3 regions of the Paractinoplanes abujensis genome follow, and region 2 is predicted to be linked to each of the others. Evidence: riboswitches for the same ligand, from Rfam matches in the RefSeq annotation. Region 2 holds a riboswitch; each other region holds the start of a gene.
What was found. A riboswitch is a leader RNA that binds a small molecule or an ion and turns the genes downstream of it on or off. The one in region 2 is predicted to bind cyclic di-AMP.
Positions count from the first base shown of each region.

Region 1: it holds a riboswitch for cyclic di-AMP, as region 2 does, so the genes downstream of both, BKA14_RS29200 (coiled-coil domain-containing protein) here and BKA14_RS01245 (C40 family peptidase) in region 2, are expected to answer to the same signal.
Region 3: it holds a riboswitch for cyclic di-AMP, as region 2 does, so the genes downstream of both, BKA14_RS22235 (C40 family peptidase) here and BKA14_RS01245 (C40 family peptidase) in region 2, are expected to answer to the same signal.

Region 1 is NZ_JACHMF010000001.1:6,391,703-6,398,698, reverse strand. It holds gene BKA14_RS29215 (ATP-binding protein) at 1-407, shown strand, start outside; gene BKA14_RS29210 (HAD family hydrolase) at 511-1,251, shown strand; gene BKA14_RS29205 (glycoside hydrolase family 65 protein) at 1,310-3,673, shown strand; gene BKA14_RS29200 (coiled-coil domain-containing protein) at 3,735-4,766, opposite strand; cyclic di-AMP (ydaO/yuaA leader) riboswitch at 4,770-4,902, opposite strand; cyclic di-AMP (ydaO/yuaA leader) riboswitch at 5,114-5,250, shown strand; gene BKA14_RS29195 (coiled-coil domain-containing protein) at 5,254-6,306, shown strand; gene BKA14_RS29190 (ABC transporter ATP-binding protein) at 6,333-6,996, opposite strand, start outside.
Region 2 is NZ_JACHMF010000001.1:347,876-354,871, reverse strand. It holds gene BKA14_RS01260 (hypothetical protein) at 1-276, shown strand, start outside; gene BKA14_RS01255 (DUF6346 domain-containing protein) at 295-870, shown strand; gene BKA14_RS01250 (hypothetical protein) at 921-2,708, opposite strand; cyclic di-AMP (ydaO/yuaA leader) riboswitch at 3,565-3,714, shown strand; gene BKA14_RS01245 (C40 family peptidase) at 3,720-4,208, shown strand; gene BKA14_RS01240 (Pr6Pr family membrane protein) at 4,419-5,126, opposite strand; gene BKA14_RS01235 (acyl-CoA synthetase) at 5,132-6,463, opposite strand; gene BKA14_RS01230 (hypothetical protein) at 6,460-6,996, opposite strand, start outside.
Region 3 is NZ_JACHMF010000001.1:4,931,992-4,938,987, forward strand. It holds gene mraZ (division/cell wall cluster transcriptional repressor MraZ) at 97-528, opposite strand; gene BKA14_RS22235 (C40 family peptidase) at 1,583-2,401, opposite strand; cyclic di-AMP (ydaO/yuaA leader) riboswitch at 2,408-2,586, opposite strand; gene BKA14_RS22240 (MurT ligase domain-containing protein) at 3,046-4,266, shown strand; gene BKA14_RS22245 (type 1 glutamine amidotransferase) at 4,256-4,969, shown strand; gene BKA14_RS22250 (TVP38/TMEM64 family protein) at 5,004-5,750, shown strand; gene leuS (leucine--tRNA ligase) at 5,806-6,996, opposite strand, start outside.

The DNA.
Region 1 (6,996 bases), 6.0 Mb from region 2:
CGGTGCCCGCAGCGCCCGGCCGGCTGCTCGACCGCCGTTTCGGGCGCGACGAGATCACCCTGGTCCGGCACGAGGTGTCGGCCCGGCTCACCGCGGCCGGTCTGGGCGGCGACCGGCTGGCCGGTTTCGTGCTGGCGGTCAACGAGATCGTCACCAATGTCGTGCTGCACGCCGGTGGCAGCGGGCGGGTGCTGCTCTGGCTGGCCGGCGGCTCGGCCTGGTGCTCGGTGACCGATTCCGGTCCCGGCATTCCCGCACACCTGACAACTCCAGAGATTCCCGAGGCGTACGAGGTGGGTGGCCGCGGCATCTGGCTCGCCCACCAGCTGTGTGACGAGGTCACCGTGGCGACGGGCCCGATCGGTACCACGATCGGGTTGCGGATCGTGCTCGCCACTCCGGCCTGACACGAGCCCGCAACAGCACTTTGAACCGCTGGTAAACCCGCCGTAGGAATGTGAAGCGGCCCTTCCGGGCTCATGGGTGTCCGGGTGCGGCTACATTGGGCGCGTGCTCGGACTACCTCCTCAAGTAACCGCATGCCTTTTCGATCTTGACGGCGTGCTCACGCAGACCGCGCTTGTGCACAATGCTGCGTGGAAGCAGACGTTCGACACCTTCCTCGAAGCGTGGTCGGCGCAGCACGGGCAAGCGTTCGTGCCGTTCGACCCCGGCGCCGACTATCACGACTACGTCGACGGCCGTCCACGCGCCGATGGTGTTCGCACCTTCCTGGCCTCTCGGAACATCACCCTCCCCGAGGGCACCCCGGATGACGGTCCCGACCAGCAGACCGTGAACGGCATCGGCAACCGCAAGAACATCCTCGTCCTGCAGAAGATCAAAGAGGGCGCCGTCCAGGTCTACGAAGGATCGGTCGACTACCTCAAGGCCGCCAAGGAAGCCGGGTTGCGCCGGGCCGTCGTCTCGGCCAGCGCCAACTGCAAGGACGTGCTGGAGGCGGCGGGCATCGCCGACCTCATCGAGGTGCGCGTGGACGGTGTGACCGCCCGTGAGCGCAAGCTGCCGGGCAAGCCCGCACCCGACACGTTCCTCTACGCCGCCGAGCAGCTCGGCCTCCCGCCGGAAAGCTGCGCCGTCTACGAGGACGCCCAGGCCGGGGTGGCCGCGGGCCGGGCCGGCCAGTTCGGGATCGTGATCGGGGTCGACCGGGTGGGTCAGACTCAGGCGCTTCTCGACAACGGTGCCGATATCGTCGTCACGGACTTGGCCGAACTCCTGACGCGCTGAGCACGTATCAGCGTTTATATCTTCAAGTCTTTTCCTTGCTCATTCGAGAGGCACCACCGTGATCCGTGAACGGGCTTATCCCGTGGACCCGTGGCACATCCGCGAGACGCGGCTCGACCTGGACCTGCTGGCCCAGTCGGAGTCGGTCTTCGCGCTGGCCAACGGACACATCGGGATACGCGGAAACTTGGACGAGGGCGAGCCGCACGGCCTGCCGGGCACCTACCTGAACTCGTTCTACGAGCTCCGCCCGCTGCCGTACGCGGAGGCCGGCTACGGCTTCCCCGAGTCCGGCCAGACCATGGTCAACGTGACCAACGCCAAGCTCATGCGGCTGCTGGTCGACGACGAGCCGTTCGACGTGCGCTACGGCGAGCTGCGGTCCCACGAGCGGGTCCTCGACCTGCGGGCCGGCACGCTCGAGCGGACTGTCGAGTGGGTCTCCCCGTCGGGCCAGGCCATTCGCGTCCGCACCGTGCGCATGGTCTCGTTCACCCAGCGCTCCGTCGTGGCTTTCCTGTACGAGGTCGAGCCGCTCGACGGCCCGTCCCGGCTGATCCTGCAGTCCGAGCTGGTCGCCAACGAGCAGCTCCCGCCGATGAGCAAGGACCCGCGCGTCGCCGCCGTGCTCGACCACCCGCTGCAGTCCGAGGAGGTGCTCGAGCAGCGCACCGGTGGCCTGCTGGTGCACCGCACCAAGGCCAGCGACCTGCGCATGGCCGCAGCCATGGAGCACCTGATCGACGCGCCCGGCAAGCACGCCGTCACCACCGAGGGCCACCCCGACTGGTTGCGCACCACGGTGGCCTGCAAGCTCGAGCCGGGGCAGAAGCTACGCGTGGTCAAGCTGGCGGCGTACGGCTGGTCCAGCCACCGCTCGCTGCCCGCCGTGCGCGACCAGGTCGGCGCGGCACTGGCCAGCGCCCGGCTGGACGGCTGGGAGGGCCTGATCGAGGCCCAGCGCGAATATCTGGACGCCTTCTGGGACCACTCCGACGTCAAGGTCGAGGGCGACCCCGAGGTGCAGCAGGCCGTCCGCTTCGGCCTCTTCCACACGCTCCAGGCGGGTGCGCGTGCCGAGCAGCGGCCGATCGGCTCCAAGGGCCTCAGCGGCCCCGGCTACGACGGCCACACGTTCTGGGACGCCGAGACCTTCGTGCTCCCGGCGCTGACCTACACGCAGCCCTCCGCGGCGGCCGACGTGCTGCGCTGGCGGCACTCCACGCTCGATCTGGCCCGGGAGCGGGCCCAGACGCTCGGCCTGCAGGGGGCGGCCTTCCCGTGGCGCACGATCCGCGGGCAGGAGTGCTCGGCGTACTGGCCGGCCGGCACTGCGGGCTTCCACATCGGTGCCGACATCGCCGACGCCGTCCGCCGCTACGTGCAGGCCACCGGCGACTACGACTTCGAGCGTGAGGTCGGCCTCGAGCTGCTGGTCGAGACGGCGCGACTGTGGCGCTCGCTGGGCCACCACGACCGGCACGGCCGCTTCCACATCGACGGCGTCACCGGCCCCGACGAGTACACCGCCGTGGTCAACGACAACATCTACACCAACCTGCTGGCCCAGCAGAACTTCCTGGCGGCCGCCGACGCTGCCAAGCGCCACCCCGACCTGGCCCGCAAGCTGGGCGTGGACGACGAGGAGACGGCGAGCTGGCGGGACGCGGCGGCCGCGGTGCACATCCCGTACGACCGGGAGCTCGGCGTGCACCAGCAGTCCGAGGGCTTCACCCGGCTGCAGGAGTGGGACTTCGAGAACACCCCGCCCGAGGCGTACCCGCTGCTGCTCAACTACCCGTATTTCGACCTGTACCGCAAGCAGGTGGTCAAGCAGGCCGACCTGGTCATGGCGATGTACATCCGCGGTGACGCGTTCACGCCGGAGGAGAAGGCGCGCAACTTCGCCTACTACGACGCGCGTACGGTCCGGGACTCGTCGTTGTCGGCCTGCGTCCAGGCCGTGCTGGCGGCCGAGGTGGGTCACCTGGAACTGGCGCACGACTACCTGGGCGAGGCCGCCCTGATGGACCTGCACGACCTCCACCAGAACTCGCGGGACGGTCTGCACATCGCCTCGCTGGCCGGCACGTGGATCTCGCTGGTGGCCGGTCTGGGCGGCATGCGCGACTTCAACGGGCAGCTGTCGTTCGCCCCGCGTCTGCCCAGCCGCATCAACAACCTGGAGTTCTCGCTGCTCTGGCGCGGGCTGCGGCTGCGGGTGAACGTGACCGCCGACGAGGTGACGTATTCGCTGCGCAACGGCGGCGGCTCGGCCCGCCTGGTCGTCAACCACCACGGCAAGGACGTGGAGGTCACCCAGGTCAAGCCGGTGACCGTGCCGATCCCGCCGGCGCACCCGGTCGGCCCGGCCCCGAGCCAGCCGGTCGGACGCGCCCCGGTGCGGCGCATGACCAGCTGACGCCTGGCATGGAAGAAGGGCCCCGGGGTTCACCCCGGGGCCCTTCTGCGCAGGTCTGTCGTCAGAGCATCGACACGTGCACGTGGTCGGTGTGGTCGCTCGGACCGCTGTACGACTTCCAGCCGCTGGCCGGGAACCAGATCTGCTTGTACCAAATCACGTAATAGATGCCGAGCTTGTCGGCATTACGCACCAGGAAAGCCATCAGGTTGTTGCCGTACGTGCGGGTATCGGCATTGTGGGCGGGTGCGAAGCCGCGCTTCTGCAACGACCAGTCGCAGGCCCGGCCCTTCGGGTGCTCGAACGGCCCGCCGTTGCGGTGACAGCCGACGAACCGATTGAAGCCGGCCTTCTTCACCTCTTTGTACATGTGCATTGTGCGGGCCGTCACGCAGCCACTCGTGGTCTCGTCCTGGACGTTGCAACCCTCGGGCGAGAAACCGCCGTCGGAATTGCGCGGCGCGGGAGCAGCGGCCGGCGATTTGGCCAGCACGATGCCGTGGGTGAGGCTCTCGCCGCCGACCAGCGCGAGCGCGTCGTTGGCCGCCTTCTTCTGCTTGCTCATGGCCACGAGGTTGGTCTTACGCTTCTTGACCTCGGCGTCGAGCGCGGCTTTCTTGGTGTTGACCTCGTTGATGACCTTGTTCAGCTCGGCCAGCTTGCGGTCCTGCATCGCGTTGATCTCTTCGAGCGAGACCGCCTTGGCCAGGAAGTCGTCGGAGTTCTGGCTGCCCAGCAGGAAGCTGGCCGCCCCCAGGTGGCCAGTTCGATACTGCTGGCCGGCGATCGCGTTGACCTCGGGGAGCAGCGCGAGACGCTTGCCTTCAGCCAGTCTGATCTCCTTGGCGAGCCGCCTCTGCTCGGCTGTGGATTTCGTCACGGCGGCCTGGGCCGCGACGAAACGCCGGTTCGAGGACTCGATCACATCGTCGAGGGTGGCGTTCTTGCCCACCGTGTCACCCGCGCTGCCCTCGCTCGGAGCGGTGTCGTCGCCGGGCTCGGCCAGCGCCGGCGAGGAGGGCACGGCCAGGAAAGACAGGGCCACGATCGGCGCCAGGGCAAGCATCAGCCACCGGCGGGGTCGTACGGTCAATGCAGTTCCTTCCGGTAAACCGCCGACCGGGTTAGCTGACGGGTTCGGGACGGAAGCGATCCCTACCGCTTGCGCGGATGCACCCCACTGACCTGGTTCCCCGGCTCGCCTCGCGGCGATTGGGCGGTGGTCTGCCGGCACCTCGGGGGCGGCGCCACGGCGGCAGAACCGGCGGCTAGTTTACCCGAGAGTTCGCGCTCCTTCAGGACCAGAGAATGAGCAATTTAGTAGTCACTCGAACACATTCTGTAATTGCCGTGACGGGGCGTCGCCGGTGAAATGCAGCGCGTGTGATAACTGTCGATCTCGTGATGAAGTCGGTATGGTCGGGGCGGTCTCCACCCCCAAGGAGACCGCCGCCTAATCGCCCTGCCGGGCGAACCGGGGAACCAATCTTTCCGGGGTGAATCCGCTAACCAGCGGTAGGGATTACTTCCGTCCCGAACCCGTCAGCTAACTCGGTCGGCGGCCGACGGAAGGAACAGGTGTGCGGCACAAGACTGTCCGGCGACGAACGGCGGCCCTGCTGGCCCTGCTCGTCGCGCTCTCCGGGCTGACCCTGGCGGTGGCCGGACCGGCCGCCGCGGCGCCGGGTGACAACGGCGACGACGGCGAGGGCGCCCCCAAGTCCCTGATCCAGCAACTCGAGGCTGCCTCCAAGGGCTTCGTCGAGGCCAAGGAGGCCCTGGCCCGCTCCAAGACCCGGCAGGCCCAGCTCGCCGCCAAGCTCAAGGAGCTCGACGCCGACCTGGCCCCCCGGCAGGCAGCCATCGACGAGATCATCCAGAAGTCGTACCGGACCGGCCGGCTCGGCCCGATGACGGCGCTGCTCGGCGCCGAGTCGGGCGGCGGCTTCCTCGACCGCGCCGAGACGCTCGAAACGGTTGCGGTGCGCGAGAACCAGGTGGTGGCCGACCTCAAGGCCACCCGTGACGGCCAGCGGAAGGCCAAGCTGGCCATCGACGCCGAGGTGCGCAAGCAGCAGGGGCACGTCAACACGATGGCCAAGCGCAAGGTGCAGGCCGAGAACGCGCTCAAGGCGGCCAACACCGGCGGCTCGGACCGGACCGGCGAGGACGCCCCGGAGTCGACCGACGGCGGGTCCAGCGACAAGGCCACCCCCGCCCCGCGTAACAAGGACGGCTCGCTGCCCGACGAGAGCTGCTCCGAGAACGATCCCACCACCAGCGGCTGCCTGACGCCGCGGACCCTGCACGCGCTCAAGCAGGCCCAGGCGGACGGCTTCACGCGCTACGTGGCGTGCTTCCGCGAGCAGAACAGCGGCGAGCACCCCAAGGGGCAGGCGTGCGACTTCGCGGCCGAGAAGAAGGGTTTCGGCGGCGTCGCGTCGGGTGGTGACAAGACGTACGGGACCAACCTGGCCAACTACTTCATCAACAACTCGGACCGGCTGGGCGTGCTCTACGTCATCTGGTTCAAACGCATCTGGTTGCCGTCCAGCGGCTGGAAGGCGTACTCGAGGGGCAACGGCGACCCCTCGAGCGACCACACGAACCACGTGCACTTGTCGGTCAGGTAAGTCCCCGGAGTGCGAGACCTACCCACCTACTTGTTGACGTAGGTCTCGTACTCCTTCATCACGTCCTCGGTCGGGCCATCGGCCCGGATCACGCCGGACTCCAGCCAGATGGTGCGCTCGCACGTGTCGCGGATCGACTGCTCACTGTGGCTCACCAGGAAGACCGTGCCGGCTTCCTTGCGCAGGTCACGCACCCGTTGCTCGCTGCGCTTGCGGAACTTGGCGTCACCGGTGGCCAGCGCCTCGTCGATCAGCAGCACGTCGTGCTTCTTGGCCGCGGCGATCGAGAAGCGCAGCCGGGCCGCCATGCCCGACGAATACGTCTTCATCGGCAGTGAGCTGAAATCGCCCCGGTCGTTGATGCCGGAGAACTCGATGATGCCGGCCGCTTCCTTCTTCACCTCGGCCGGTGACATGCCCATGGCCAGGCAACCCAGCTCGACGTTGCGCTCGCCGGAGAGCTCGTTCATCAGCACCGCGTTCACACCCAGCAGCGACGGCTGACCAGCCGCGTAGATGCCGCCTCCGCGCTCGACCGGGAGCAGCCCGGCGATCGCCCGCAGCAGCGTCGACTTGCCCGAACCGTTGGTGCCGATCAGGCCGATCGCCTCGCCCTTGTAGGCCACGAAGCTGACGCCCTTGACCGCGTGCACCTCCCGTACGGCGGCGCTCTTCTTGCCCGTGACGATG
Region 2 (6,996 bases):
CAGCAGATCGGCCAGTCCAGCCGTAACGTCCTGCGGCTGGAGGCGTTCCGGATCGAGGCGATCGGCACCGCGGGGGGCACGGGCCGCAGCGGCTTCAAGACCGCCTACGACCTGATCAGCGAGGGGCACAAGAACGTCTACGGCACAGTCGACAAGGTGATCCAGGAGACCGCCAAGGCCGCCCCGAAGACGAACGGGGCCCAGAACTCCGGGTCGACGGGCGATACCCTCAACGGCGACAACCCCACACCGACGCCCATCGATCTTCCGCTCTGAGCCCCGAGGAGCCGTCCCGTGGACCCGCAGAACGACCGGATCACCGACCGCCTCGCCCAGATCCGGGCCCGCGAGGCCGAACTCGACGCGGAGGAGGCCCGGGCGGCCGCCGCCCCGCCGCCGGTCGTCGAGCGTCGTGAGGGCAGCACGCTCCGGTCCGCCCTGTTCATGATCGTGACCGTCGTGATCGCACTGGCGCTGACCGGGTCGGCGGTGACGCTGTCCCGGCTGGCCGGGCGGAGCATGGACGACACCACCCGTACGGGAAAAGCCACCGTCCTCTCGTGTGTGCAGCACGGGCCGATCAGCACCAAGGGCTTCGGCTACTGGGACGCGTGCACGGCGTCGTTCGACTGGAACGACGGTCAGCAGACGCGGATGACGGTGTCCGCCGTGTTCACTTCGGACGACATCGGCAAGGTGATCGAGGTCGGCGACGCCGGGCGGTACCGGCAGAGCCAGCAACTGGCCCGGGCCGACGACGACTACCGGCCGTGGCTGCGCTGGATCGGCTACGGGCTGGGTTTCCTCGCGCTGGTCCCCGTGTTCCTCATCGTGATGATCGTCCGGGCGTCGTTCCGCCGCAAACGTTAGAAGCGGCGGCGCTGCCGGGACAGCGCCGCCGCGTCCTCCCCGGGTCCGGTTCAGCGGCGCCGGCTGCGGCGGGTCAAGGCCACGGCGGCCACACCGAGCAGGATCAGCAGCAGTCCCCCACCGGCCGCGGCGGCGATGTTCGCGCCGGTCAAAGCCAAAAAGCTTGCCCCCGTACGGGGTGACGGCCGTGCGACGGCAGGGGCCACCGGCGGAGCCGTCGCCGCGGCAGTGGCTTCGGCCGGGGCGGCGGGCTTCTCGAACGTTCTGAGCCTCGGCCGGATCGGGACGGTCAGCAGCGGCGGGGCGGACGCCTCGGCGTACAGGTGGCCGAGCGCGACGTCGAGCAGGTGCGCGCCGCCCGTCATGACCTCGACGCGCACTGCCGCGGCCTCCGCCCGTACGGCGTCTCCGGTCTTGTCCTGACGGACTGAGCCCAGCGAGATCTTGGCCGTCAGCAGCGACGACGACGTGAGACCACCCAGCAGCTCGACCCCGACGCCGGCGTCCCGCGCGTCGAGGGTGGCGGCCGGCCGGCCCGCCGCGGTCACCTCGAGCACAGCCGGGCGATAATCGACCTCGTCGTGGGCGGGAAAGCCGGTCGCGGTGACGGTCAGCGCGGGCTGCGTGACGACCTTGATCGACACCTGCTGCGGGGTGCCGGCGAACAGCGTCACATCGGACAGGGCCACCCCGGCGCCCGCGGTCACGGCGAGACGACCCTTTTTGCGTACGAGGTCGGTGCCGCTCCGGGCGGAGCCGGTGGGGCCCAGCTTCAGCAAGCTGGTGGGCTCGCCGGCTCCGGCCGGACGCATCGCGCGGATCGCCGGGATGGTGCCGCCCCCGCCCAACAACTGCGCACCGGCGAGCATCGTGGCGCTGCGGGTGAGCGGTCCCGTCCCACCGCAGCGGTACGCCTCTTCCCAGCGCGCGTCAGCGGTCGACTTACCCAGCCGGATGGTGGCCAGACCGCCGGCGTTGACACCGACCAGCCCTTTGTCGCCTACGCGGTGCCCGTTCTTGTCCGCGCGTTGCCCGAAGGCGTCCACGCGTTGCCCAGAGGTGGCCGCGCGCTGCTCAAAGGTGTCCACGCGCTGCCCGGAGGTGGCCGCGCGGTGCTCGGAGCTGTCCGCGCGCTGTCCAGAGGTGGCCGCGCGCTGCTCGGAGCTGTCCACGCGCTGCCCGGTGTCTGCGCGACGCCCAGAAGTGGCCGCGCGATGCTCGAAGTTGTCCACGCGCCGCCCAGAGTTGTCCACGCGCTGCCCGGTGTCTGCGCGACGCCCAGAAGTGGCCGCGCGATGCTCGAAGTTGTCCACGCGCCGCCCAGAGTTGTCCACGCGCTGCCCGGTGTCTGCGCGACGCCCAGAAGTGGCCGCGCGATGCTCGAAGTTGTCCACGCGCCGCCCAGAGTTGTCCACGCGCTGCCCGGTGTCTGCGCGACGCCCAGAAGTGGCCGCGCGGTGCTCGGAGGTGGCCGCGCGGTGCTCGGAGGTGGCCGCGCGAGGTCCGGAGTTGGCTGTCTGCCGGCCGGGCTCGGGATTCCCGATCTCGGGCGCCGGATCGGCGGCGGGCTGGTTGGGCGTGGGGGACGGGCCGCTTCCGGTTCGGGCTGGGGCGTCGGTCTCGGCCGGGCCGGGGCCGGAGGGCGCGCGGCTCTCGGCACCCGTGCCCGCCCGTGGGGCGCCGGGGACCCGCAGCCCGAGCAGTTCGGCGTCGGCGTAGCGGCCGGTGGCGACCGTACGGTGAGGGCTGCGTTCGCTGTCGACGTCGCCCCGGGCCGAGGCGAGCCGCACGTCGGTCAGCGCGGGCAGGTCGGGGCGCAGCACACCGGCATCGAGCACGGTGATCTTCGCGAGGGCAGCCCGGGCGGTGGCTGTGAAGCGGGCCCCTTCACATTCGTCAGCTCGTCCGTGCGTGCCGGCGGGCACCGCGACGACCGCTTCGCCGGAGGGTCCGTGCGAGGTAGCGGGCATAGCGGCGTGCGCTTCGGTGGGGACCGCGATGACCGCGAGGGCGGTCAGGGCGGCGGCCGCTCCGGAGAATGCAGGATACGTCCGGGGTGGGCGGCGGGAGCACGGGGTCGGCATGCAGGGGCCTCGCTTGATGATCGGCGACGTGTCCGGCTTGACCATCGAAAAGCCGTTTGCGGAGGGTACGGCCCTATCAGCGGGTTTGGCTCATCAGCACATTCCGGCAAGTCCGACATTGCTGGGCGTAACGGCTCGCCTGGATCCAACGAACGATCTTCCGGGTCGTCACCGGTCGATCATCCCTTGTAGAGACCCTGCCGCCACGAACGTGTCACCGCACGCCGCACCTCCCTCGATTCCGACGCAATCTTTCGTGAGCGCCGTCCAAAGTCAACAGCTACCTAAGAGATGCCTTAGGTTGCTGCGCGTAGTCGCGACGGGGTGCGGCTCAGGTGCCGGATCCCCCGCCGCCGCCTGTCCGGCCGACAAGTTGGGTGATGAGGGTCACCGGACCGGCGGCCCGAAATGACGCCGGTTGACCACGGCTCGTCCTGGGTGTCCGGAGCGACATCGGACGCGGATTCCGATGTGTGACCAGCGAGTTTTCTGGGGCGGCTGCGAAACATGGCGGATGGCCCGACCCGGCCGATCGTTGCCTGCGTGCCCCGAGCGGGGCACAAGCCAGGCCGCCCCGGGACGCCGAGTCCCGCCCACCACGGGACGGCCCGACCTGTCATCGACGGAACTTCAGTGGGCGGGAACGGGGGAACCAGAACGCCGGCCCGAGCGCCGGCTAGGGGTGAGGTCGCCTCACGCGACGGGCCGCCTTCAGGCCTAATCCGACAGCTAACCTCGCAGGCGGTTGAAGGACCGAGGATCGTCTTGTCTGTCTCCACGAAGCTGCGCCGCCTGCTCGTGCCGGCCGCGGCCGCGCTGATGTCGGCCACCCTGCTCGTCGCCCCGGCCCAGGCCGCTCACGTCTCTCCGGCTGCCGCCGCGTCGGCCGCCCTGGCCGCGCGTGGCAACGCGGTCGTCGCGGCCGCCCGGGCCCAGCGAGGCAAGCCCTACAGGTACGGGTCGCGCGGTCCCAACGCGTTCGACTGCTCGGGCCTGACCGGGTACGCCTACGCCAAGGCCCACGTCGCCCTGCCCCGCACGGCGCAGGCTCAGTACCGCGCGGCCAAAAAGATCACGGGTGCCGCGGTGCGGCCGGGTGACCTGGTCTTCTGGGTTTCGGGGAGCCGGGCCTACCACGTGGCCGTCTATGCGGGGGCGGGTCAGGTGTGGCATGCCCCGAAGCCTGGTGACCGGGTCAAGCTGGCCAAGATCTGGAACTGGAAGCAGGTTCGCTACGGGCGGGTCGCCGGCTGATCCGGTGACCTCCCGGACCTCCCGGACAGCAACCACTTGACGGTGTCGGCTCTGCCCGGTTTCCGGGCGGGCCGCCTCCGCCGCGGTCAGCGATCACGATTGGTCGTCGACCGGCCTGGGGCCGGCAGTCGTCCAGGTCAACGGCGCCCTCTTGATCAACTCCGGTGTGCCAACCCACCCCACCGGGGGACCCCCGACCCACCGCAGATTTTACCGGGTGGGGCCGATCTTGGCGGGGGTGCCTGTGGACGGCTCGGGATTGTGGACAACCGGGGAATCCTCAGCGGGGCGTGCCAGGCGAGCCGCCAGGCGGTCGACGCCGAGCAGCGCGGCCCCGAGGACGGCGAAGATCACGGCGAGCTCGGCGAACTGGCCGGCCACCCAGTCGTAGCCGTGGGTCGTGGGGTCGAGGAAGAAATACGGATAGCGGACGCTGACCGTGGGGAACAGGATGGCGCGGGTCACCGACGTCACGCCGTACGCCAGGGGGAACAGGATCCACAGGCCCAGGTCGCGCCACGGGGAGACACGGCGGGGGCCGAACAGCACCCAGTCGGTGAGGACCAGCAGCGGCACGGCGTAGTGAACCAGGAACATCGACCAGTTGGTGACGCGGCTCGCGGGATCGGCCACGGCCAGGCCGGGCAGCGGGTTCGCGCCGTTCTGCAGCATGAAGTGCGAGATCAGGCCGGTGATGACGATCCACAGGGTGACCGCGCCGCGCAGCCGGGGTGCGGCGGGGCCGGTCGTGCCGCGACGCACCATCCAATACAGGACCGCGCCGAAATAGCCCAGCGTGATCAGGTTGCTCTGGCACGTGTAATACACGATGCGGTGATCACCGATCAGCAGGCCGGCCAGGCCCGAGCCGACGATCAGCAGCCGCAGCCAGAACTGCGGAGTCAGCCAAACTCTCATCGCGCCTACCGTAGTGCGGCCTTCTGCACCTTGCCCATGGCGTTGCGGGGCAGGCCGTCGACCAGGTGCACCACGCGCGGACGTTTGTGCACGGACAGGCCGGCGGCGACGAAATCGATCAGTTCGCGCTCCGTCGTCCCGTCCGCGACCACGTACGCGGTGATCTGCTCCCCCAGGTCGGGGTGTGGGGAGCCGACGACGGCGGCCTCGCGGACCGCGGGATGCAGCAGCAACGCGTCCTCGACCTCACCCGCGCCGACCCGGTAGCCCCCGGTCTTGATCAGGTCGGTGGAGGCGCGCCCGACGATCCGGTGCCACCCGTCCGCGCCGATCGTGGCCACGTCACCGGTCTCGAACCAGCCGTCGCGCTCGGGCCGGCCGTGATGCAGGTAGCCGTCGAACAGCGTCGCCCCGCGCACCTGCAGATGCCCGATCTCGGGGCCGGGCGCCAGGGGTGTGCCGGTGTCGTCGACCAGCCGCGTCTCGACCCCGGGCACGGGCCGGCCGACGTGACCGGCGCGGCGTTCCCCGTCGGCGTGCGCGCTCACCGTGATCAGCGTTTCCGTCATGCCGTAGCGCTCGACCGGGGCCTGACCGGTCAACTCGCGCAGCTGCTCGAACACCGGCACCGGCAGGGGTGCGCTGCCGGAGACGAGCAGACGGGCCCGGCCGAGCGCGCGGGCCTCGGTGGGGGCGGCACAGATCCGCGACCAGACGGTGGGCACGCCGAAATACAGCGTCCCGGCCGCCGCCGCGTACGCCTGCGGGGTGGGTTTTCCGGTGTGCACCAGCCGGGAACCGACGCGCAGCGGCCCGAGCACCCCCAGCACCAGGCCGTGCACGTGGAACAGCGGCAACCCGTGCACGAGCGTGTCGTCCGGTGTCCACTGCCAGACCGCGGCCAGCGCGTCCAGGTCGGCCGCCAGCGCTGCCCGCGAGATCACGACCCCTTTCGGGGCGCCCGTCGTGCCACTGGTGTAGAGCACCAGCCCCGGCCGTACGGGATCCGGCTCGGCGGGAACATCGGTGCTCACGGCCCGCGGCACTGCGTCGATCAGCTCGGCGCCCGAGTCGCGCAGGATGTGCGCCCGCTCCAGCTCCCCCGCGTCGGGCGGGATCGGCACCACCGGCACCCCGGCCAGCAACGCCCCGGTGATCGCCACCACGGTGTCGAGAGTGGGCGTCGCCTCCACGGCCACCATCCGCCGCCCCGCGATGCCGCCGGCCACCGCCGCGGCCCGGCCCAGCAGCTCCTGCCGCGACAGTCCAACCCCTTGCGCCCGTACGGCGTCAGCTTGATCATCCGCATGGTGCAGCGCACCGAGCAACCGGCTCATCGGGCGGCCTCCAACCGTGTGACCATCGGCGACAACAAGTCGTTGAGTTCGCGGACCAGCACGGTGACGGCGCGTTCGGCCAGCTCGGGCAGCTCCGGACCGGGACTGTCGGGCAGTGCCGGCAGGCCGGCGAACGTCAGCGGCGCCTCGACCACCAGCATCGAGCGGGCGTGCGGGATGCGGGCCAGCTCCTCCTGCGACGGCGCCAGGAACTGGCCGAACGTCTCGGGCCAGCCGCGCCAGCCCCGATCCTGGGTCCAGCTCCTCGGACTGCTCAGCTCCCCCGGCCACGGCGCGACCAGGTCGACGGCGGCGGTGAGGGAGCCGTCCCACGAGTTGCGCCTCAGCTCGGCTCTGAGCACCCGCCGATGCAGCCGTACGAACCCCGGGTCGAGATGCGGCGCGGTCGCCAGCCGCCAGGCCACACAGGCGAACCCGACAGGCGAGATGTCACCCCAGCAGTCGTCGAACTCCTTGGCGTGCACCCACACGTGCTCGGCAAAGCGGCTGCGCCCCAGGCCCGCGTTCTCCCG
Region 3 (6,996 bases), 4.6 Mb from region 2:
GCCGGGGAAGAGGCGCCAGGAGCGGGAGCGGCTGGAGATCTCGCAGTACGGAAGCGGCAGCGTCCGGGCCTTCGCGGGCCCAGTCGAGTGCCGTGCCTACAGTCCGCCGGGCAGCACCCCCTCCTCGATGTCGGCGAACTCGTCTTCGCTCGCCGCGAGGTAGTCCTCCCAGGACTGCTTGTCCCAGATCTCCACACGCGTGCTCGCGCCGATGACGACGAGCTCGCGATCGAGGGCCGCGTACTCCCGCAGATGGCCGGGGATGGTGACCCGCCCCTGCTTGTCCGGGACCTCGTCGTGCGCGCTGGCGAAGAAGACCCGGCTGTAAGCCCGGGCCGCCTTGTTGGTGACCGGCGCCTCACGCAGCTGACCGGCGATGCGCTGGAACTCCGGCATCGGGAACACATACAAGCAGCGCTCTTGCCCCTTGGTGATCACGACACCTCCCGCCAGCTCATCACGGAACTTCGCCGGAAGGATCAGCCGCCCCTTGTCGTCGAGGCGCGGAGTATGCGTGCCGAGAAACATCGGCCCCTACCCCCTGCCCCGGGCGGTTCGCGGTCCGCCTGTCAACTCGGGCCGGCAGGCCCCTCAGGTCTGGTTCGACTTTTCGGCCCTGCCACTGCGCTCCACTCTACTCCACTTCCCTCCACCCGCAAGCCGAATGAGCGGGGTCGCGAACCCCATTCGCAGACGAAACCGCAGCTCAACGAGGTGGGTGCGAAGTGGAGGGGCCAAGCATGATCAACCACGTCCGGTTTCCGACATCCTCCCGGGGCCCCTGTCAAGAACCATCCCAAACACGCCCAAACATCCCAGACGGCCACGATGTCAACCCCCACGGGGGAGGAAAGTGGAGGACGAAGGGGCGATGCCCTGCTGGTCGCCGACCCCTGACTCGCCCACCCCTGACTCGCCCCACCCCTGACCCGCCCTCCCAGGGGGCCCACCGCCACCGCAGATTGTGGTCAAAATCGTGGATCTTGGGGCGCGGCCCTGTGGACAACCCCGGACTGTGGACAACGCCCTGATCAAGGGGCTTCGGGTGTAAGGCGAGGGCCCTATATATAGGTGGCGGCCCGGCGGCACAGCAGAGCCGGCGGGCGGCACGGCGGCACGGCCGGCGGACGGCACGGCTGGCGGCGGAGCTTGGGCAGCACGGAACGGGAGGGCGCGGCCGGGGTGGCCAAGGCCGCCAGGAAGCGGAAGCGGCGCAGGACAGGGAGGCGTCGGCCGGACCGGGCGCACGCAGAGCGGACCAGACCGGCCGCGGACAGAGCAGGCTGGGCGTTGGCAGAACGGGCCCGGCCGGGCGCGGTTAGAGCGGGACCGGACGTGAAGAAACGCCGGGCCGCGTGGGGCGGCCCGGCGTTCCGGGGATGGGGTGGCGCTGGGGTGCGGTCCGGCCGCAGCAGGTGGGCAGCGGGGATGAGCGACCGGGATGGGGGAAACGTGGCGGGTCACCCGGCGCGAGGAACGGCAGCTCGGGACTGCCGGGCCGGACGCGTACGGGAGAAAGCCGACGTGGCGTGACAGCGGGACGCGCCCGAACCGGACACGTCCCGCTGAGTCAGGCTCGGCGTCAGACCAGACGGCGAACCACGTAGTTCGAGCCGATCATCTTGCGCTTCGACACCCGCGCGCCGGTGTGCGGGGAGTCGTACATGTAGCCGCTGCCGGCGTAGATGCCGGCGTGGTAACCGTACGAGCCGTTACGGAAGATGATCAGGTCGCCGATCTGCTTGCTGCCCTTGGCGACCGACTTGCCGTACTTCTGCTGCGAGTTGGCCTTGTGGGGCAGGCTCTTGCCGACTGCCTTCTTGTAGACCCACATGGTGTAGCCCGAGCAGTCGAAGCGGGAGGGGCCGGACGCGCCGTACTTGTACAGCGAGCCGACGTGCTTCTTCGCCTCGTTGATGATCTTGGTGCGAGCGGGGGCCGACTTCGGCTTGACGGTCACCGAGAACTTGCCGCCGGCCGCCGCCTTGTAGGTCGGCGTGCCCACGTAGTAGGCGCGAACCGCGCCGCTCACGTGCGGCTCGCCGGTCAGCGTGACGCTGCCGCTCTTGCCCAGCGTCTTGGCCGACAGGTTGACCCACTTGCTCTTGCGGAGCGCCTGCAGTCGCACGGTCCCCGAAGTGATCACCTTGCCGTTGGCCGGGTTGATGTACTTCGCGGTGACCTTGATCTTGCCGCCGTAGGTGACGGACCGCGTGGAGATGGAGCTGCGGACCGACGGCTTGACCTTCGCCTTGGCGGCAGCCGCCGCGGTGACGATCGGGGCCGCGCTGGCGGGCGACGGGGCGATCAGCTGGCCTGCGCAGAGGCAGAGACCCAGAGACAGTGCGATGGCGCCGGCACCGAGCGAACGGCGGCCACGGCTCGAACTGTGTTCGTGCACGGTAGAGATATCCCTCCGGCACGCCTGCGAGGTTAGCTGTCGGGTTCGGGCGGGAAGGTGTGCCCGGTCGCCGGAGCGACTTCACCCCAAGGTTCTCCGTGATCGCCACCGGAGCGGGTGGCGGCGGAGTGAACCGGAAATGGTTCCCCCGTCCCTGCCCCCGTATGCCTTTGTGGTTGTTCATGGTGCGGGTGGTCGAGACGACCGGCCCGGGGCAGGGCTCGGCGTAAGCCAGGTCGTCGCGAGTCAGGCAGCGGGTGCTGCCGGCCAGACCTTGCTACACCGATTCCGGGCGCTCTGGGGGAACCGGTTCAGTAACAGAGAGTGTTTGGCACAGTGGACAGTGTCCGATTTGTTACTAGGCGGCAAGAATTGCCATGACGACTCGTGATTGGTGAATTACCGAGGGTCGAAGGTTACGCGTGAATCAGAACACATTTTTGCTCGGAACCATTCGGGTGACGCACACCGCAATTTCACTCTTCCGCCGTTCAAACCTTTCTCACCGGCGAAAATGGTCACTGGTAAATGGCTGGGCCGGAGGGTGGGGAGGAGACGGCCGGCCGGGTGTCCGGAACCGGATGCTCGGCAACTCGACGTGACAGCCGGGTCCGGTACGCTCGTCTCCCGTGACGGACGGGAAAATGCCCCTGCGGGCCAAGGTCGCGACGTCGGTGTCGAAGACGGCGGCCGCACTCTCCAGGGCCGCCGGGCGCGGCGACGGCTCGGTCATCGGCGGCTGGATCGGTCTGAAGATCGACCCTGATCTGCTGCGCAACCTGGCCGCCGGGCGCGCGATCGCGCTGGTGTCCGGCACCAACGGCAAGACCACCACGACCCGGCTGGCGGCGGCCGGCCTGGGCGTGCTCGGCCCGGTGGCCACCAACTCGTTCGGCGCCAACATGCCCACGGGGCACACCTCGGCCCTGGCCAAGGCGGGCTCGACCCCGTTCGCGGTGCTCGAGGTCGACGAGCACTACCTGGCCCGGGTGATCGACGAGACCAACCCGCGCGTGGTGGCGCTGCTCAACCTCTCGCGCGACCAGCTCGACCGGGCCAAAGAGGTCGCGATGATGGCCCAGATGTGGCGCACCGCGCTGGCCGGGCACCCCGACATCTCGGTGGTGGCCAACGCCGACGACCCGATGGTCGTGTGGGCGGCCCGGGGCTCGTCGCACATCACCTGGTTCAGCGCCGGCCAGCGCTGGACCGACGACTCGGTGGTGTGCCCCGAGAGCGGCGACCCGATCGAGCGGGCCAACGGCGACTGGTGGTGCACGGGCTGCCCGCTGCGCCGCCCGCAGGCCCAGTGGCGCGTCGAGGACGACGGCGTCATCGACCCCCGCGGCGACTGGCACCTGGTCAAGCTGCAGCTGCCGGGCACGGTCAACCTGGGCAACGCGGCCACCGCGCTGGCCGTGGCGGCCGAGTTCGGCGTGCGGCCCATCGAGGCGCTCCCCCGGCTGGCCACGGTGGCCTCCATCGCCGGGCGGTACGCGCAGGTCGACCGGGACGGCCGCAACATCCGCCTGCTGCTGGCCAAGAACCCGGCCAGCTGGCTCGAGGCGTTCGACATGGCCGAGCAGGCGCCGACGCTGCTCTCCATCAACGCCCGCGACCCCGACGGTTTCGACACCTCGTGGCTCTACGACGTCGATTTCTCGCCCCTGCACGACCGGCCGGTGCTGATCACCGGCGAGCGGGCGTTCGACCTCGCCGTACGCCTCGAGGTGAACGGAATCGGTTTCCGGCACGTGTTGAGTTTCGAGGAGGCGCTCCGGTCGGTGCCGCCGGGCCGCCTCGAGGTGATCGCCAACTACACGGCGTTCCAGGACATCCGAGCGGAGTTGGACCGTGTCAACTGAGAGCGTCCTGCGCATCGTCTGGATCTATCCGGACCTGCTCTCCACGTACGGGGACCGGGGCAACCTGCTGATCCTGGGCCGGCGGGCGGCCATGCGCGGCATCCCCGTCGAGACGTATTCCGTACGCTCCGACCAGCCCATGCCCTCGACAGCCGACATCTATCTGATCGGCGGCGGCGAGGACGGCCCGCAGGCCCTGGCGGCCCAGCGGCTGATCACCGACGGCGGCCTGCACCGGGCGGTCAACCAGGGCGCGGCCGTGCTGGCCATCTGCGCGGGTTACCAGTTGTTCGGTCACTCGTTCTTCGCCAAGGGGGCCAAGTGCCCCGGCCTGGGGCTGCTCGACCTGCATTCCGACCGCGGCGAGACCCGTGCGGTGGGTGAGATCCGGGGGGACATCGACCCGCGGCTGGGCCTGCCCCCGCTGACCGGTTTCGAGAACCACGGCGGGCGTACGCACCTCGGGCCCGGGGTGGCGCCGCTCGCCCGGGTGACGGCCGGGGTTGGCAATGACGGGCAAACCGAGGGAGCCTGGCACGGGAAGATCCTGGGCACCTACTCGCACGGCCCGGCTTTGGCTCGCAACCCAGCTATAGCCGATCTGCTACTGCGTTGGGCGATCGGCGCGGATAGTCTTTCCCCGGTCGACGACACCTGGCCCGACAAACTGCGAGCGGAACGCCTCGCCGCAGCCGGCTCCTGAAACAGACCCGACGAGCAAGGGACGGTACGCCTGCATGACTGACATCCTGATCGCCCCGCGGGGCGTGAATCTCGCGGCGGATACTCAGGTTTCTCAGCCCCAGCAGACCACCGGCGAAAAGTCCGAGATGGGCTGGAAGCGCCGACTCGTCCGGTTCGGCGTTCTCGGTGTCGTCGTCGGGGGCATCGCGGCCGCGGCCGCGGTGCTGCCGATCCGCGAGATCGCCGACACCGTCGCCGCCCTCGGCCCCGCGGCCGCCGTCGGCATCGCGGTCATCGGCGGTCTCCTGCTCTCGGTGCTCGTCCCCCGCACGGCGATCACGCTGGCCTGCGGCGCCCTGCTGGGTGCGGCCACCGGCGCGGCGACCGCCCTGGCCGCGGCCGTGATCGCGGCCGCCGCCACCTACTACGCGGGCCGCTGGGTCGGCCGGGGCGCGCTGGCCGCCCGCTCCGGCGGCAAGCTCGACCGTCTCGACGGCTGGCTCAACCGTCGTGGCCTCTCGGCTGTGCTGCTCGTCCGGTTCCTGCCGCTGGCCCCGTTCGGCCTGGTCGGCTACGCGTACGGCACCACCAGCGTCTGCCGCAAGCGTTACCTGCTGGGCACCACGCTGGCCTCGATCCCGTCGGCCATCTCGTACGCGGTGATCGGCGCGGCAGTCGTCAAGCCGGGCGAGATGAGCCCGCTGTCGCTGGCCCCGGCCCTCATCGGTTTCACCCTGACCACCAGCATCGTCCTCTGGTGGAAGCGCTCGGCCAAGAAGGCCGCCGCCACAGCAGCCTGATCAACGGAAAAGGCCCACCTCGGACGAGGTGGGCCTTTTCCGTGTTCGGAGGGCGTCAGACGACGACGCTGACCAGGCGGCCCGCGACGACGATGACCTTCTTGGGCGTCCGCCCGGCCAGTGCGTCCACCACGGCGGCCAGCGCCTGCTCGCGCACCTCGGCCTCGGGGGCCGACGGCGACACCTCGACGCGCGCCTTGACCTTGCCGTTGATCTGCACCGGATACGTGATCGACTCGGCCACCAGCTGCGCCGGGTCGGCCACCGGGAAGTCGGCGTAGGCCAGCGTGCCCGCGTGCCCCAGTTTGCCCCACAGCTCCTCGGCCAGGTGCGGCGCGAACGGCGACAGCATCAGCAGCAGCGGCTCGACCGCCTCCCGCGACGCCGACGGCAGCGGGGTCAGCGTGTTGGTCAGCTCGATCAGCTTCGCGATGGCGGTGTTGAAGCGCAGCTCGTCCAGGTCCTCGCGGACGCCCGCGATCGTCCGGTGCAGCGTCTTGCGCACCGCCGGTTCCAGCGGCTCGTCCCCCACCCGTACGGCTCCGGTCTCCTCATCGACCACCAGACGCCACACGCGCTGCAGGAACCGCTGCGACCCCACGACCGCCCGGGTCTCCCACGGGCGGGAGACGTCCAGCGGGCCCATCGCCATCTCGTAGACCCGGAACGTGTCCGCGCCGTACTGCTCGCACATCTCGTCGGGGGTGACGACGTTCTTCAGCGACTTGCCCATCTTGCCGTACTCGCGGAAGACCTCCTGGGTGTTGCGGTAGTAGTACCGGCCGCCCAGCTCCTCCACCTCCTCGGCGGGCACGATGACGCCGCGCTCGTCGCGGAACGCGTACGCCTGGATGTAGCCCTGGTTGAACAGCCGGCGGAACGGCTCGAACGACGAGACGTGCCCCAGGTCGTACAGGACCTTGTGCCAGAACCGGGCGTACAGCAGGTGCAGGACGGCGTGCTCGACACCGCCGACGTACAGGTCGACACCACCGCAGTCGCCGTCGCGCTGCGGGCCCATCCAGTACGCCTCGTTGTCCGCGTCGACCAGCGCCTTGTCGTTGTGCGGGTCCAGGTAGCGCAGCTCGTACCAGCAGGAACCGGCCCACTGCGGCATGGTGTTGGTCTCGCGGGTGTACGACTTCAGGCCGTCGCCCAGGTCCAGCTCGACGTTGACCCAGTCCTTCTTGCGCGACAGCGGGGTCTCGGGCTCGCTGTCCGCGTCGTCCGGGTCGAACGTGCGGGG